Regions from separate parts of the Citrobacter sp. KH_055_1 genome, predicted to be linked through region 2. Evidence: predicted binding sites of a transcription regulator. Region 2 holds the regulator's gene; the other holds the start of a gene.
The links. Region 2 encodes PurR, which represses purine synthesis genes. Its sites were predicted from a motif close to CANGCAAACGTTTGCNTG; they were not measured.
Positions count from the first base shown of each region.

Region 1: the regulator PurR is predicted to act here: its motif matches at 2,849-2,866, upstream of pyrD (quinone-dependent dihydroorotate dehydrogenase).

Region 1 covers NZ_CM174473.1:3,055,164-3,062,884, forward strand. Annotated here, with positions in the region: gene AC3ITF_RS14555 (YcbX family protein) at 1-1,049, shown strand, start outside; gene zapC (cell division protein ZapC) at 1,046-1,588, opposite strand; gene pyrD (quinone-dependent dihydroorotate dehydrogenase) at 1,754-2,764, opposite strand; gene ssuE (NADPH-dependent FMN reductase) at 3,008-3,583, shown strand; gene AC3ITF_RS14575 (sulfonate ABC transporter substrate-binding protein) at 3,576-4,550, shown strand; gene ssuD (FMNH2-dependent alkanesulfonate monooxygenase) at 4,547-5,692, shown strand; gene ssuC (aliphatic sulfonate ABC transporter permease SsuC) at 5,704-6,495, shown strand; gene ssuB (aliphatic sulfonates ABC transporter ATP-binding protein) at 6,492-7,259, shown strand; gene pepN (aminopeptidase N) at 7,364-7,721, opposite strand, start outside.
Region 2 covers NZ_CM174473.1:2,445,145-2,452,865, forward strand. Annotated here, with positions in the region: gene AC3ITF_RS11395 (C40 family peptidase) at 1-200, shown strand, start outside; gene sodB (superoxide dismutase [Fe]) at 328-909, shown strand; gene AC3ITF_RS11405 (MFS transporter) at 950-2,119, opposite strand; gene cydH (cytochrome bd-I accessory subunit CydH) at 2,298-2,387, opposite strand; gene purR (HTH-type transcriptional repressor PurR) at 2,685-3,710, shown strand; gene punR (DNA-binding transcriptional activator PunR) at 3,728-4,639, opposite strand; gene punC (purine nucleoside transporter PunC) at 4,752-5,960, shown strand; gene cfa (cyclopropane fatty acyl phospholipid synthase) at 6,246-7,394, shown strand; gene AC3ITF_RS11435 (riboflavin synthase subunit alpha) at 7,440-7,721, opposite strand, start outside.

The sequences.
Region 1 (7,721 bases), 610 kb from region 2:
CGCACGCCCTGGCAGACGTTAGCGGTCTGGCCTTTGACCGCATCTTTATGGTTACCGAACCCGACGGAACGTTCATCACCGCCCGGCAGTTCCCCCAGATGGTCCGTTTTACCCCTTCCCCTTTACACGATGGGTTGCACTTAACCGCACCCGACGGCAGCAGTGCGTTGGTCCGTTTTGCCGACTTCGCCACCCAGGATGCGCCAACAGAAGTCTGGGGAAACCATTTTACTGCACGTATCGCGCCAACAGCTATCAATCAGTGGCTCAGCGGTTTTTTCTCGCGCGATGTACAGTTACGCTGGGTTGGCCCACAGTTAACCCGCCGGGTCAAACGCCACGACGGCGTACCGCTCTCGTTCGCCGATGGTTTTCCTTACCTTCTGACTAATGAAGCCTCACTGCGCGATGTGCAGCAACGCTGCCCGGCCAGTATCAGAATGGAGCAGTTTCGCCCCAACCTGGTGGTCTCAGGGGCTAGCGCCTGGGAGGAAGACACCTGGAAGGTGATTCGCATTGGCGAGGTCATCTTTGATGTGGCAAAACCCTGCAGCCGCTGTATTTTCACCACTATCAGCCCTGAAAAAGGCCAGAAACATCCGTCCGGTGAACCGCTGGCAACGCTGCAAACCTTCCGCAGCGCGGTGGATAACGGCGATGTCGATTTCGGTCAGAATCTCATTGCCCGCAACAGCGGCGTGATCCGCGTTGGCGATGAAGTTGAAATTTTGTCCACCGGGCCCGCCCGAGCTTACGGCGCGGTGGCTTCCGATGACACTATTGCACAGCAGCAGCAGCCTGATGCCAGCGTGCTTATCGACTGGCAGGGGCACACCTTTCGTGGCAACAATCAACAGGTGTTACTGGAACAACTGGAAAACCAGGGGATCCGGGTTCCTTATTCGTGCAGGGCGGGGATCTGCGGATGCTGCCGGATTCGGCTGGTAGAGGGCGAAGTCAGTCCGCTGAAAAAATCAGCGATTGGTGATGACGGGACGATTCTTTGCTGCAGTTGTGTGCCAAAAACAGCGGTCAGGCTGGAGAGTTAAACGGCCTGCTCAAGGCTGAAACTGTCGACAGGGAGTTGCGGTTTCAGTCTGTCATTCATGATTTTAATGGCGTCGCCAAGCTGCATGGTGCGCCCGGCAATAACCACGCCCGGCTGTGCCAACAGACACAGGGCCGCATTTTCCCCCGGCTCAACCACTAACAGATTGACCTGTTCCTCGGTATCGCTTAAATACACGCAGGCAGCGTCACCTATCCTCGGTGACCAACTAACAGTGTGCGCCACAAAGTGCCAGCTTTTTGGCATTTGCGGTTTTAGATAACGAATAGCCACCAGCGCATTGAGTACCAGCTCCGCTTTTTGTTCTTTGGCTAAATCCAGATCACGGCATTTTTCTTCAAAAGAAAAATAAAGCGCGGCATCATCAACACAAAAACCGGACGGAGAGAATGCATCGGGTGTGAGCATTTTGCGCGCAAAACGCGAACGAAATAACATGCCATTGGCTAAATCGAGCATCATACGATCGTGCTCTTCATCATAATACCAGCGCCAGTTATCGTCGGGTTTAATTCGCATCAGTATCTCTCCATTCCTTAATCATCGTCGTTACGACAGTATCCTTTTGCCGCTTCGTTTATTGCCCTAATAATAAAAGCTCAGAATGTTTAAATAAGCAACAGTAAAGGAATATAAAACAACCAGGGCCAGAAATAAAGCCCTGGTTTGTGATTAAGGTAGTATTCAGATATTGGTGATGATTTCTTTAATCAACGGCGGGCCTTTAAAAATAAAGCCTGAATAAATCTGAACCAGGGAAGCCCCTGCGGCTATTTTCTCACGCGCAGCGATGACTGAGTCGATACCGCCAACCCCGATAATCGGCAGTTGCCCTTTTAATTCCCGGGACAACATGCGAATAATTTCGGTGCTTTTTAATTGTAACGGTCGACCACTCAGGCCACCCATTTGATCGCAATTTTTCATTCCCTGTACCAGGGAGCGATCGAGCGTGGTGTTGGTGGCAATGACGCCATCAATATTATGGCGAACTAAACTGTCGGCCACCTGGATCAGTTCTTCTTCAGAAAGATCCGGGGCGATCTTTACCGCCACCGGAACATATTTATGGTGGATCGCCTGGAGATCGTTTTGCTTATTTTTAATTGCCGTCAGCAAATCATCCAGCGCTTCGCCGTATTGCAGCGTGCGTAACCCTGGCGTATTAGGTGAGGAAATATTAATCGCAATATAGCCAGCATAAGCATAGACTTTTTCCATACAAATCAGATAGTCATCTTTGCCATTCTCTACCGGGGTATCTTTGTTCTTACCAATATTGATCCCCAGAATGCCGTCAAAATGCGATTTCTTAACGTTCTCTACCAGGTTATCAACGCCCAGGTTATTGAAGCCCATGCGGTTGATCAAACCTTCTGCGTCAACCAGACGGAAAAGACGTGGCTTATCATTACCCGATTGAGGACGTGGCGTCACGGTGCCTATCTCAATTGAGCCGAACCCCATTGCACCGAGTGCATCAATGCACTCCCCGTCTTTATCCAGCCCGGCGGCAAGACCGAGCGGATTCTTAAACGTCAGCCCCATGCAGGTCACCGGTTTTGCCGGTACTTTCTGGCGGACAAGCGCTTCGAGCGGCGTGCCCGTAATGCGACGTAATTGCTGGAATGTCAATTCATGAGCGCGCTCTGGATCGAGCTGAAAAAGGGCTTTACGAACGAAGGGGTAGTACATGAACTCTCCTGGATTCCCGGTGTGCAAACCGGGGGCGTATTATGTGCGATCGTGAACAAAAAGGGAATTGACCTGCGGCAATAAAACGCAAACGTTTTCTTTCTTCTCCTCCTTTTATGCAGTTTTCAGCTTTTCTATCCCGCATAAATCATTTCGATAAACAAAATCTCTCTGCCAGACTGCACAAATTGTTATCAATGTTAAATAAAAACGAATATTTGGTTATAAGGAGAGAATATAAATATGCGCGTTATCACTCTGGCGGGTAGCCCACGCTTCCCCTCTCGCTCCAGCGCCCTACTGGAATATGCGCGAGAAAAACTGCATGGACAGGATGTCGAGGTCTATCACTGGAATCTGCACAATTTTGAGCCCGAGGATCTGATCTATGCGCGCTTCGACAGTCCGGCACTGAAGACGTTTATCGAACAGTTGCAGGATGCAGACGGACTGATTGTCGCCACGCCGGTCTACAAAGCGGCCTATTCCGGCGCATTGAAAACCTTGCTTGACCTGCTCCCCGAACGTGCACTGGAAGGCAAAGTCGTGTTGCCACTGGCCACCGGCGGCACCGTAGCACATTTACTGGCCGTCGATTACGCCCTGAAACCGGTACTCAGCGCACTGAAGGCCCAGGAGATCCTGCACGGCGTTTTCGCCGATGATTCGCAGGTTATTGATTATCAACATAAGCCGCAGTTTACGCCGAACCTGCAATTACGCCTGGACAGTGCACTCGAGACCTTTTGGCAGGCGTTGCAGCGTCGTGATGTCCAATTTGTGCACGTGAACACGCTGCGGGGTACCGCCCATGCTTAATTTACTCAAACGCCATACGCCGTGGCTGGCGCTGACCGGACTGCTGTCTTTATCCACGCTGGTTCACGCCGCAGAGACCGCGCCAGACGCCCTGCGCATTGGCTATCAGAAAGGCAGCGTCAGCATGGTGCTGGCTAAAAGCCATCAGTTGCTGGAAAAACGCTACCCGCAAACAAAAATCTCCTGGGTAGAGTTCCCAGCCGGCCCGCAAATGCTGGAGGCGCTCAATATCGGCAGCATCGATCTGGGCAGCACTGGTGATATCCCGCCGATTTTTGCTCAGGCCGCCGGGGCCGATCTGGTCTATGTCGGCGTCGAACCGCCAAAACCGCATGCAGAAGTGATTTTGGTACCGAAAGACAGCCCCATCCACACCGTCGCAGAGCTTAAAGGGCATAAGGTCGCCTTCCAGAAAGGCTCCAGCGCGCACAATCTGCTGTTGAGGGCCCTGCAGCAGGCCGGGTTGAAGTTTACCGATATCCAGGCCACCTATCTGACGCCCGCCGATGCGCGTGCCGCTTTCCAACAGGGGAATGTGGATGCATGGGCAATTTGGGACCCTTACTACTCCGCCGCCTTGCTGCAGGGTGATGTACGCGTACTCAAAGACGGTACCGACCTTAAACAGACCGGATCGTTTTATCTCGCTGCACGTCCTTATGCCGAGAATAACAGCGCATTTATTCCTGGCGTGCTGGACACCTTCAGCCAGGCCGATTCCTTAACACTCAGCCAACGCCAGCAGAGCATCACCCTGTTGGCGAAAACGATGGGGCTACCTGAGCCGGTCATAGCGTCCTATCTGGACCATCGCCCGCCAACCTCCATTACGCCCGTCAGTGCTTCTGTTGCCGCATTGCAGCAACAAACTGCCGATCTGTTTTATGACAATCGGCTGGTGCCGAAAAAAATCGACATTCGCCAGCGAATCTGGCAACCCACTCAGCAGACAGGAGCAAAATTATGAGTCTGAATATGTTCTGGTTTTTACCCACGCACGGTGACGGCCATTATCTGGGAACAGAAGAAGGTGCACGCCCGGTCGATCATGGTTATCTGCAACAAATCGCGCAAACGGCCGACCGCCTGGGATTTACCGGGGTACTGATCCCGACAGGCCGCTCCTGTGAAGATGCCTGGTTGGTTGCCGCCTCAATGATCCCGGTCACCCAGCGGTTAAAATTTCTGGTCGCGCTGCGCCCCAGCGTGACGTCCCCCACGGTGGCGGCACGCCAGGCGGCGACGCTCGACAGACTGTCCAACGGTCGGGCGCTATTTAATCTGGTAACCGGCAGCGATCCACAAGAGTTAGCAGGTGATGGTGTTTTTCTCGATCACACTGAGCGTTATGAAGCCTCCGCTGAATTTACCCAGGTATGGCGACGCTTGCTACAGGGCGACACCGTGGATTTTAACGGTAAACACGTTCACGTCCGTGGGGCAAAACTCTTTTTCCCGCCCGTGCAACAACCCCATCCGCCACTGTATTTCGGCGGGTCTTCCGACATAGCGCAGGAACTGGCCGCTGAGCAGGTTGATCTCTACCTGACCTGGGGTGAGCCGCCCGACTTGGTGAAAGAGAAGATAGAGCAAGTACGGGCAAAAGCAGCGGCGCTTGGGCGTAAGATCCGCTTTGGTATTCGCCTGCACGTGATTGTGCGCGAAACCACCGCTGAGGCATGGCAGGCAGCGGATCGCCTGATTGCCCATCTGGATGATGACACCATTGCCAAAGCCCAGGCCGCTTTCGCCAGAACCGACTCTGTGGGCCAGCACCGAATGGCAGCGCTGCACAACGGCAAGCGCGACCAACTGGAAATTAGCCCGAACTTGTGGGCGGGCGTTGGACTGGTACGTGGCGGGGCCGGGACCGCACTGGTGGGGGATGGTCCAACAGTGGCGGCACGGATTAATGAGTATGCCGCGCTGGGTATCGACAGCTTTGTGTTGTCCGGGTATCCACATCTGGAAGAGGCGTACAAGGTCGGCGAGCTACTGTTCCCGCATCTGGATGTCTCGATCCCAGAAATACCGCAGCCGCAACGCCTGCATCAACAAGGTGAAGCCGTGGCGAACGAATTTATTCCGCGTAGCGTCGCGCAACGCTAAGGAGCCCGATGATGGCAACGCCGCAAAATAAGTGGTTACTTCGCTTTGCTCCGTGGTTTTTACCGATTGGTCTGGTGGCGCTCTGGCAGCTGGCATCATCCATGGGCTGGCTGTCCACCCGCATCCTGCCCTCTCCAGAAGGTGTAGTAGAAGCTTTCTGGACGCTTTCCGTCAGCGGCGAGCTTTGGCAGCATCTGGCGATCAGCACCTGGCGGGCAGCGATCGGCTTTTCTATTGGCGGATCGATTGGCCTGACGTTGGGGCTGATAAGCGGCCTGTCACGCTGGGGGGAACGGTTGCTGGACACCTCGGTGCAGATGCTGCGTAACATACCGCATCTGGCGCTGATCCCTCTGGTCATTTTGTGGTTCGGTATTGATGAATCCGCCAAGATCTTTCTCGTTGCCCTGGGTACCTTGTTCCCGATTTACATCAATACCTGGCACGGGATCCGCAATATCGATCGCGGGCTGGTGGAAATGGCTCGCAGCTATGGGTTATCCGGTATTTCACTGTTTATCCATGTGATCCTGCCCGGCGCTCTGCCCTCGATCATGGTCGGCGTACGTTTTTCCCTTGGGCTCATGTGGCTGACGCTTATCGTGGCGGAAACCATTTCAGCGAACGCTGGCATCGGCTACCTGGCAATGAATGCCCGCGAATTTCTGCAAACGGATGTGGTCGTGGTGGCCATCATTCTCTACGCCCTGCTCGGCAAGTTGGCCGACATCAGCGCGCAACTACTGGAACGTAGCTGGCTACGCTGGAACCCGGCTTACCATGCGAAGGAGGTCACCGTATGAATACCACGCGTTTAAATCAGGGAATTCCGCTACTGCTAAGCGGCGTAACAAAACGCTACGGCGCCAATACGGTGCTCAATCAGCTAGATTTGCCTGTTCCAGCGGGGCAATTTGTTGCCGTGGTGGGCCGCAGCGGTGGCGGGAAAAGTACCCTGCTGCGTCTGCTGGCCGGTCTGGAATCGCCCACCTCAGGGGAATTGTTCGCCGGCACCGCGCCGCTGGCAGATATTCAGCATGATACGCGAATGATGTTTCAGGACGCACGCCTGCTGCCGTGGAAATCAGTCATTGATAACGTAGGACTGGGCCTTAATGGCCACTGGCAAGATGCAGCCCGGGATGCGCTGACGTCTGTTGGGCTGGAAAATCGGGCGCAGGAATGGCCTGCCGCCCTTTCCGGTGGGCAAAAACAGCGCGTGGCGCTGGCACGGGCACTGATTCATCGTCCCGGATTACTGTTGCTGGATGAACCACTGGGCGCGCTGGATGCGTTAACCCGTCTGGAAATGCAAGATTTGATTGTCTCGCTGTGGCAAAAGCAGGGATTTACCGTACTGCTGGTCACCCATGATGTCAGCGAAGCGGTGGCGATGGCCGATCGCGTGTTGCTGATTGAAGATGGAAAAATTGGTCTGGATTTGACGGTAGATATTCCACGTCCACGCCGACCAGGTTCAGTGCGCCTGGCAGAACTGGAAGCAGAAGTGTTGAATCGGGTGATGCAGCGTGGCGAGGCAGAACAGTCAATCCGACTACATGGATAAACATTCAGGACATTGTAGGCCCGGTAAGCGTTTGAGCCACCGGGCATTTTGCCGGATGGCGGCTTTACCGCCTTCTCCGGCCTACAAAACCACAGGTCAACGTCTCAGGCTAACGCTTTGGTTATCTTCTCGAACAGATCGCCGGACAGATTCTCCAGACCTTTCAGTTGCTCGAGCGCCGCACGCATCTTCGCCTGGCGTTTGGCATCATAACGTTTCAAGCGGATCAGCGGCTCAATCAGACGTGAGGCCACCTGCGGGTTACGGCTGTTCAGCTCGGTCAGCATGTCGACCAGGAACTGATAACCGCTACCGTCTTCCGCATGGAACGCCGCCGGGTTGCTGCCCGCGAAAGCGCCAATCAAAGAACGAATACGGTTCGGGTTGCTCATGCTAAAGGAACGATGCTGCAACAGGCCGCGTACCGTTTCCAGCACGTTGTCCGCCGGGCTGGTGGATTGC
Region 2 (7,721 bases):
TGAAAAACGGCGATTTGGTCTTCTTCCGTACCCAGGGCCGCGGCACCGCCGATCACGTTGGTGTCTACGTTGGCAACGGTAAGTTTATTCAGTCACCACGTAGCGGTCAGGAGATCCAAATCACCTCCCTGAGTGAAGATTACTGGCAGCGCCACTATGTGGGCGCTCGTCGTGTCATGACGCCAAAAACAATTCGCTAAAATCTTACCCTACAGTATGTGCTGTAGGGTAAGTTCTTCTTTTGCATAACCTTTCAATTTGCTACCCTATCCTTACTCACAATGAGGCTATTGTGTGTACTCAATATAAATAATAAGGAGAGAAGCAATGTCGTTCGAATTACCTGCATTACCGTATGCCAAAGATGCTCTGGCGCCGCACATTTCTGCTGAAACGCTGGAATACCACTATGGCAAACACCACCAGACTTACGTTACTAACCTGAATAACCTGATCAAAGGCACGGCGTTTGAAGGCAAATCACTGGAAGAGATCGTACGTAGCTCTGAAGGTGGTGTGTTTAACAACGCGGCTCAGGTCTGGAACCACACCTTCTACTGGAACTGCCTGGCACCCAACGCGGGCGGCGAACCGACCGGTGAACTGGCTGAAGCCATTGTTGCATCTTTTGGTAGCTTCGCTGACTTCAAAGCGCAATTCACCGATGCGGCGATCAAAAACTTCGGCGCTGGCTGGACCTGGCTGGTAAAAGGTACTGATGGCAAACTGGCTATCGTTTCCACGTCAAATGCCGGAACACCGCTGACCACCGATGCAACGCCGCTGATGACCGTTGATGTGTGGGAACACGCCTACTACATCGACTATCGCAACGCGCGTCCTGGCTACCTGGAACATTTCTGGGCGCTGGTGAACTGGGAGTTTGTTGCGAAAAACTTCGCAGCATAAAAATGATAACGCAGAAGGGACTCCCTTCTGCGTTTTAGCGTTAGTTCGTGACGCTGCAGGCCTCGTCAGGCTGTTTTCTCGCGGAGACAAAGACCAGTAGCAACGCCATCCCAGCCACAATTGCCCCCATCACCGGGACAAAACTGTAACCTAAACCACCCGATATCACTGCGCCACCCGCCGCCGCACCTAGCGCATTCCCCAGATTAAACGCACCAATGTTGACCGAGGATGATAAGCCCGGCGCGTCGCTGGCAACGCGCATCACACGCATCTGTAACGGCGGAACTACCGCAAAGGTTGCCGCGCCCCAGACTACCATGCTGATGGCTGCACCCAATTCACTACGCGCCAGTAACGGGATTGCCAGCATAATCACCATCAATAGCAGTAAGAAGCCTTTCAGCGTGCCGTTGACTGAGCGGTCCGCCAGCTTGCCGCCCAGATAGTTACCGATTGAGAACCCGACGCCAATCAGCACCAGCATTCCGGTTACAAAGGCAGGCGTGGCATGGGTGATGCTATGTAGCACCGGTGAAATATAGGTATAGAGCGTGAACATCGCACCGGCGCCCAGCACAGTAGTCAGCAACGCTGACACCACCTGCGGGCGCATGAGCACCGCCAGCTCTCTGCGCACGTTCGGGCGCTCCCCTGCTCCGCCTTTCGGCAACGAGAAGAACAGGCTGACCATCGAGATAACCCCCAGACCCGCCGTTGCCATAAAGGACATGCGCCAGCCGATGGTTTCACCCAGCCAGGTCGCTGCAGGAACGCCACCAATATTGGCGATGGTGAGTCCCATAAACATGGTGGCGACAGCGCTGGCCTGTTTGTGCTTTGGCACCACGCTTGCCGCTACAACCGAGCCGAGACCAAAAAAGGCCCCATGGTTAAGACTGGTCAGAATACGCGACAGCATCAGAGTAGTGTAATCGGGAGATAACGCCGACAGCACGTTGCCGAGCGTAAAAATCGCCATCAGAAAAATCAGCGCATTGCGGCGCCCGCGATGAGAAAGCAATAAGGTCATTAACGGTGCACCGACCATCACCCCTACCGCATAGGCGCTAATTAGCATCCCTGCCGCCGGAATCGAGACATCGACGCCTTTAGCGATGACGGGTAATAACCCCATCGGAGAAAACTCTGTCGTGCCGATACCAAACGCCCCTATCGCCAGCGCCAGTAGTGGATAATTTATTTTCATACAGCGACTCCGTAACGTCGAGCCGTGGCACGACACAGAATAAGAGTCAAAAGCATGACATTGATCGCAAAAATAATAAAGTTAACAAAAATGCAAAAGACTTTTGCTTATTTGCAAACAATAGCAGTGGGGGGACGGGTTGGCGGGATGAGGGAGATAGCTCTCCCTCGGCGATACATCAATGCAGCGCGGCGGTTAAACCACTGGCAACAATCAAACCCAGAACAATAATGGTGGTGACTAACGAAAATTTCAGATCGGTGCTCATCAAGTTTTCTCCTTTTTATTCCCACACAAAAAGTGATATTGCGCATTTTTGCACACTTGAAGGTAAAAATCTCTCACGATTTATATTGATAAATGCTTTTAACTCTTCCCCTTTTCGTAAAGATCAGACAAAATTCCACGCTTACTTGATTAGCGTACCGGCCATTGACCCCTTCCTGACGTTCCGTGTCGTTTTCCTGGCGTACCGCAACCCTGATGTTGCGCGAAGGGTGTGTGAAGGCAAACGTTTACCTGGAGTATTCTCAGGAACTTAGGATATGGTCTGGAGTGAGATGTAATGGCAACAATTAAAGATGTAGCGAAGCGAGCAAACGTTTCCACTACAACCGTATCACACGTAATTAACAAAACACGCTTTGTCGCGGAAGAAACGCGCAATGCCGTCTGGGCAGCAATTAAAGAACTACATTATTCCCCAAGCGCGGTGGCACGCAGTCTGAAGGTGAATCACACTAAATCGATTGGCTTGTTGGCGACCAGCAGCGAAGCCGCCTACTTTGCGGAAATCATCGAAGCCGTTGAGAAAAACTGCTTCCAGAAAGGCTATACGCTGATTCTGGGCAACGCGTGGAACAGCCTCGAGAAACAGCAGGCCTACCTCTCCATGATGGCGCAGAAGCGCGTAGATGGTCTGCTGGTGATGTGTTCTGAATACCCGGAACCTCTGCTTTCCATGCTCGAAGAATATCGCCATATTCCGATGGTGGTGATGGATTGGGGCGAAGCCAAAGCCGATTTTACCGATACGGTCATCGATAACGCCTTTGAAGGCGGTTATATGGCAGGCCGTTATCTGGTTGAACGCGGTCATCGCGAGATTGGTGTGATCCCAGGACCTATGGAGCGTAACACCGGCGCCGGACGCCTGGCGGGCTTTATGAAGGCGATGGAAGAAGCGCTGATTAAAGTGCCTGACAACTGGATTGTCCAGGGCGATTTTGAGCCTGAATCCGGGTATCGCGCCATGCAGCAGATCCTCTCCCAGTCGCACCGCCCGACCGCCGTCTTCTGTGGTGGTGATATCATGGCGATGGGCGCGCTTTGCGCCGCTGACGAGATGGGCCTGCGCGTCCCGCAAGATGTGTCGCTGATTGGTTACGACAACGTGCGTAACGCCCGCTTCTTCACCCCGGCATTAACCACCATTCATCAGCCAAAAGATTCGCTCGGTGAAACGGCCTTTAACATGCTGTTAGACCGTATCGTGAATAAACGCGAAGAGTCACAGTCTATTGAGGTGCACCCGCGCCTGGTAGAACGTCGCTCCGTGGCCGATGGTCCGTTCCGCGATTATCGTCGATAATCTGTTGTGCGGGAGCCTTACTCTGGCTCCCGCAGCCACTCTTTATTCAACGTTTCACTGTCCCCTAAATAGTCCAGCAGCCATCTCAGTGCGGGTGACGTATCGTTTTGCTGCCAGGTCAGGCAACACGCGGCATCAGGAAAGGGATTTTCAAGCTGTAGTGCAACCCATTTTCCGCTGTCGATCCACGGTTTGGAAAAATGCGTTGGCACCATCCCAACACAGAGTCCAGCCGATAAACAGGTGGCAGATGACTCCCAGTCAGGCACTACCACCCTTTTTTGGTTATCCAGTAGCCAGGTAATACGTTTTGGCAACGTACGGGAGGTGTCTTCTCGTACCAGCGACGGCCAGTTGCGCAACGTATCGTCACTGAGCGGTCCCGGCATCGACGCCAGCGGATGATGACTTGCCACCACGCAGTTCCAGCTCAACATTCCCATATCGCGAAACGTATAGCGCCCCCCTACCGGAATAGCCTGCGTCGCGCCAATCGCCAACTCCACGCGCCCGTCCGATAACGCATCCCAGACGCCGTTAAACACCTCCTGAAAAACGATTAACTCCACATCATCAAAATGACGGTAGAAATCCACAATCATCTGTCGGGTCCGTTCCGGCCTGACAATATTATCGACGGCAATCGCCAGTTGCCCACGCCAGCCGTTGGCAATTTGCTGACATTGTTGGCGAGTGATCTGCATTTTTTTGATAACAGAGCGCCCTTCTTTTAAAAAACACGCCCCGGCGGGGGTTAATTCCACATCCCGATGGCGACGTTCGAAAAGAGGCACAGCCAGCCACTCCTCCAGTTGACGCACGGTATAGCTCACCGCCGAAGGCACGCGGTGCAACTCCTGGGCGGCAGAACTAAAGCTGCCGTTGCGTGCGACTGCATCCACCACTTCAAGGGAATATTCTGACCACATACTCTGCCTGCAAAAAATTTGAAATCAATAAGCAAATATTAGCGTTTCACAGCAAGAATTTCACTCACTACACTCAGCGGCACTGTTCTATTGCTTATAAAGAGAAATAATGATGCAACCTGGAAAAGGGTTTTTAGTCTGGCTGGCAGGTCTTAGCGTGCTCGGTTTTCTGGCAACGGATATGTATTTGCCAGCATTTGCGGCTATTCAGTCCGATTTGCAAACCCCAGCATCAGCCGTCAGCGCCAGCCTTAGCCTGTTCTTGGCGGGTTTTGCCATCGCGCAACTTCTGTGGGGGCCACTCTCCGACCATTATGGCCGCAAGCCTATTTTGCTACTGGGCCTCTCCATCTTCGCGCTGAGCAGTCTTGGCATGCTTTGGGTCGAAAACGCCACCGGCTTGCTGGTGTTGCGCTTTATCCAGGCTGTGGGCGTCTGTGCGGCGTCGGTTATATGGCAGGCGCTGGTTGCTGATTATTATCCCTCGCAAAAAGTGAACCGTATCTTTGCCACCATTATGCCGCTGGTCGGGTTATCTCCCGCGCTCGCGCCATTATTAGGCAGTTGGATCCTGATGCATTTTTCCTGGCAGGCTATCTTTGCCACCCTGTTTGCCATCACCCTGATCCTGATGCTGCCGGCCCTGCGCCTGAAGCCCACGGCTAAAGCGCGTGACGATAGCCAGGATAAGCTCACCTTTGCCACCCTGTTGCGCTCCAGAACCTACCGCGGCAACGTGCTGATTTATGCGGCCTGTTCCGCGAGCTTTTTCGCGTGGCTGACCGGTTCGCCATTTATCCTGAGCGAGATGGGCTATAGCCCGGCCGTCATTGGCCTGAGCTATGTGCCGCAAACCATCGCCTTTTTGATCGGCGGATACGGCTGTCGTGCCGCCCTGCAAAAATGGGAAGGTCGTCAATTACTGCCGTGGCTGCTCATTCTGTATGCAGTGAGCGTTATCGCTACCTGGGCGGTCGGCTTTATTCACCACGTTGCGCTAGCCGAAATCCTGATCCCATTCTGCGTGATGGCAATAGCGAACGGTGCTATCTATCCGATTGTCGTTGCTCAGGCTTTGCGTCCCTTCCCACAGGCAACAGGACGTGCCGCAGCCCTGCAGAATACGCTGCAACTGGGCTTATGCTTCCTGGCAAGTCTGGTTGTGTCGTGGTTGATCAGCACGCCGCTATTCACCACCACCGGCGTCATGCTGTCTACGGTGTTGCTGGCCGCGCTGGGGTACAAAATGCAGTCGCAGAAAGAATGTCGCTCTCACGCTGATGAGGTTTCTACTGCTGCGCCTGGCGAATCACATTCATAGCGCTTGAATAATTAATTAGCGGGCTAATATTTTTTGATTGAACCCACAAAAATTCAGGCCTATACTGATTTCCAGTTGTTACAAAAACGATAATTTTTATGTGTTAACGGGAACACGCATGTTCCCGCTTAACCACGGATGGCCTTTTCGGTAAGGGGTTCTCCCTTCCTCTGTTCTACGTCGGAAAACAGATTCGCGGATTCATTCCGTGAGATTTCTCACAAAGCCCAAAAAAGCGTCTACGCTGTTTTAAGGTTCTGATCACCGACCTGTGATGGAGAAGCTATGAGTTCATCGTGTATAGAAGACGTCAGCGTACCAGATGATGACTGGTATCGAATCACCAGTGAATTATTAAACCGTGCGGGCATTACCATTAATGGTACTGCACCGGCAGATATTCGCGTTAACAACCCCGATTTTTACAAGCGAGTTTTACAGGAAGGTTCGCTGGGTTTAGGTGAAAGTTATATGGATGGCTGGTGGGAATGCGATCGGCTGGACATGTTTTTTACTCAGGTTTTACGTGCCGGCCTTGAAGACCAACTCCCCCGCCACTTTAAAGACACGCTGCGAATCGCCGCCGCGCGCCTGTTCAATTTACAGAATAAAAAACGCGCGTGGGTTGTCGGAAAAGAACACTACGATTTAGGCAACGATCTCTTCACCCGCATGCTTGATCCCTACATGCAATATTCCTGTGCCTACTGGAAGGACGCCACGACCCTGGAGTCAGCCCAACAGGCGAAGCTCAATATGATCGCCGAAAAATTACAGCTCAAACCGGGGATGCGCGTGCTGGACATTGGCTGCGGCTGGGGAGGCTTGTCCCAGTTTATGGCCGCCCATTACGGCGTCAGCGTCGTGGGGGTGACCATTTCTGCCGAACAGCAGAAACTGGCACAAACACGGTGTGAAGGGCTGGATGTCACTATTTTGCTTGAGGATTACCGCGACCTGCACGATCGTTTCGACCGCATTGTCTCCGTTGGCATGTTTGAGCATGTGGGTCCAAAAAACTACAACACCTATTTTGATGTTGTCGATCGCAATTTAAAACCAGAGGGTCTGTTTTTGCTCCACAGCATTGGATCCAGAAAAACCGACAATAACGTCGATCCGTGGATCAATAAGTATATTTTCCCGAATGGTTGCTTGCCGTCCGTGCGCCAGATTGCGAAAGCCAGCGAGCCGCATTTTGTTATGGAAGACTGGCACAACTTTGGCGCCGATTACGATACTACACTGATGGCCTGGCATACGCGCTTTATGGCAACCTGGCCTGAAATCACCGATCACTACACCGAGCGCTTTAAACGTATGTTCAGCTACTACCTCAACGCCTGTGCCGGCGCATTTCGCGCCCGTGATATTCAGCTCTGGCAGGTGGTATTCTCACGTGGCGTAGAACACGGTCTGCGCGTTCCACGCTAGTCATTCTCGCCCCCGCCTTCAACGGGGGCCTGGAAACGCGCCGGCTTAGACTTCGCCGGTGACGTGATTTACTGCACTTTCTTTTGCCGCCAGCACGCGCTCAACGGTATCCACGACCGCCTGCGTTTGTGGGTCGATTTCGATGTTGACCCGAGCCCCCAGTTTTTTCTTACCAAGCGTCGTACGCTCCAGCGTTTCCGGGATCAAATGCACGCAAAAACGCGTCGGTGTTACTTCGCCAACCGTCAGGCTGATACCATCAATGCCGATAAATCCTTTGTACAGGATATATTTCATCAACGACGCATCCTGCACCTTAAACCAGAT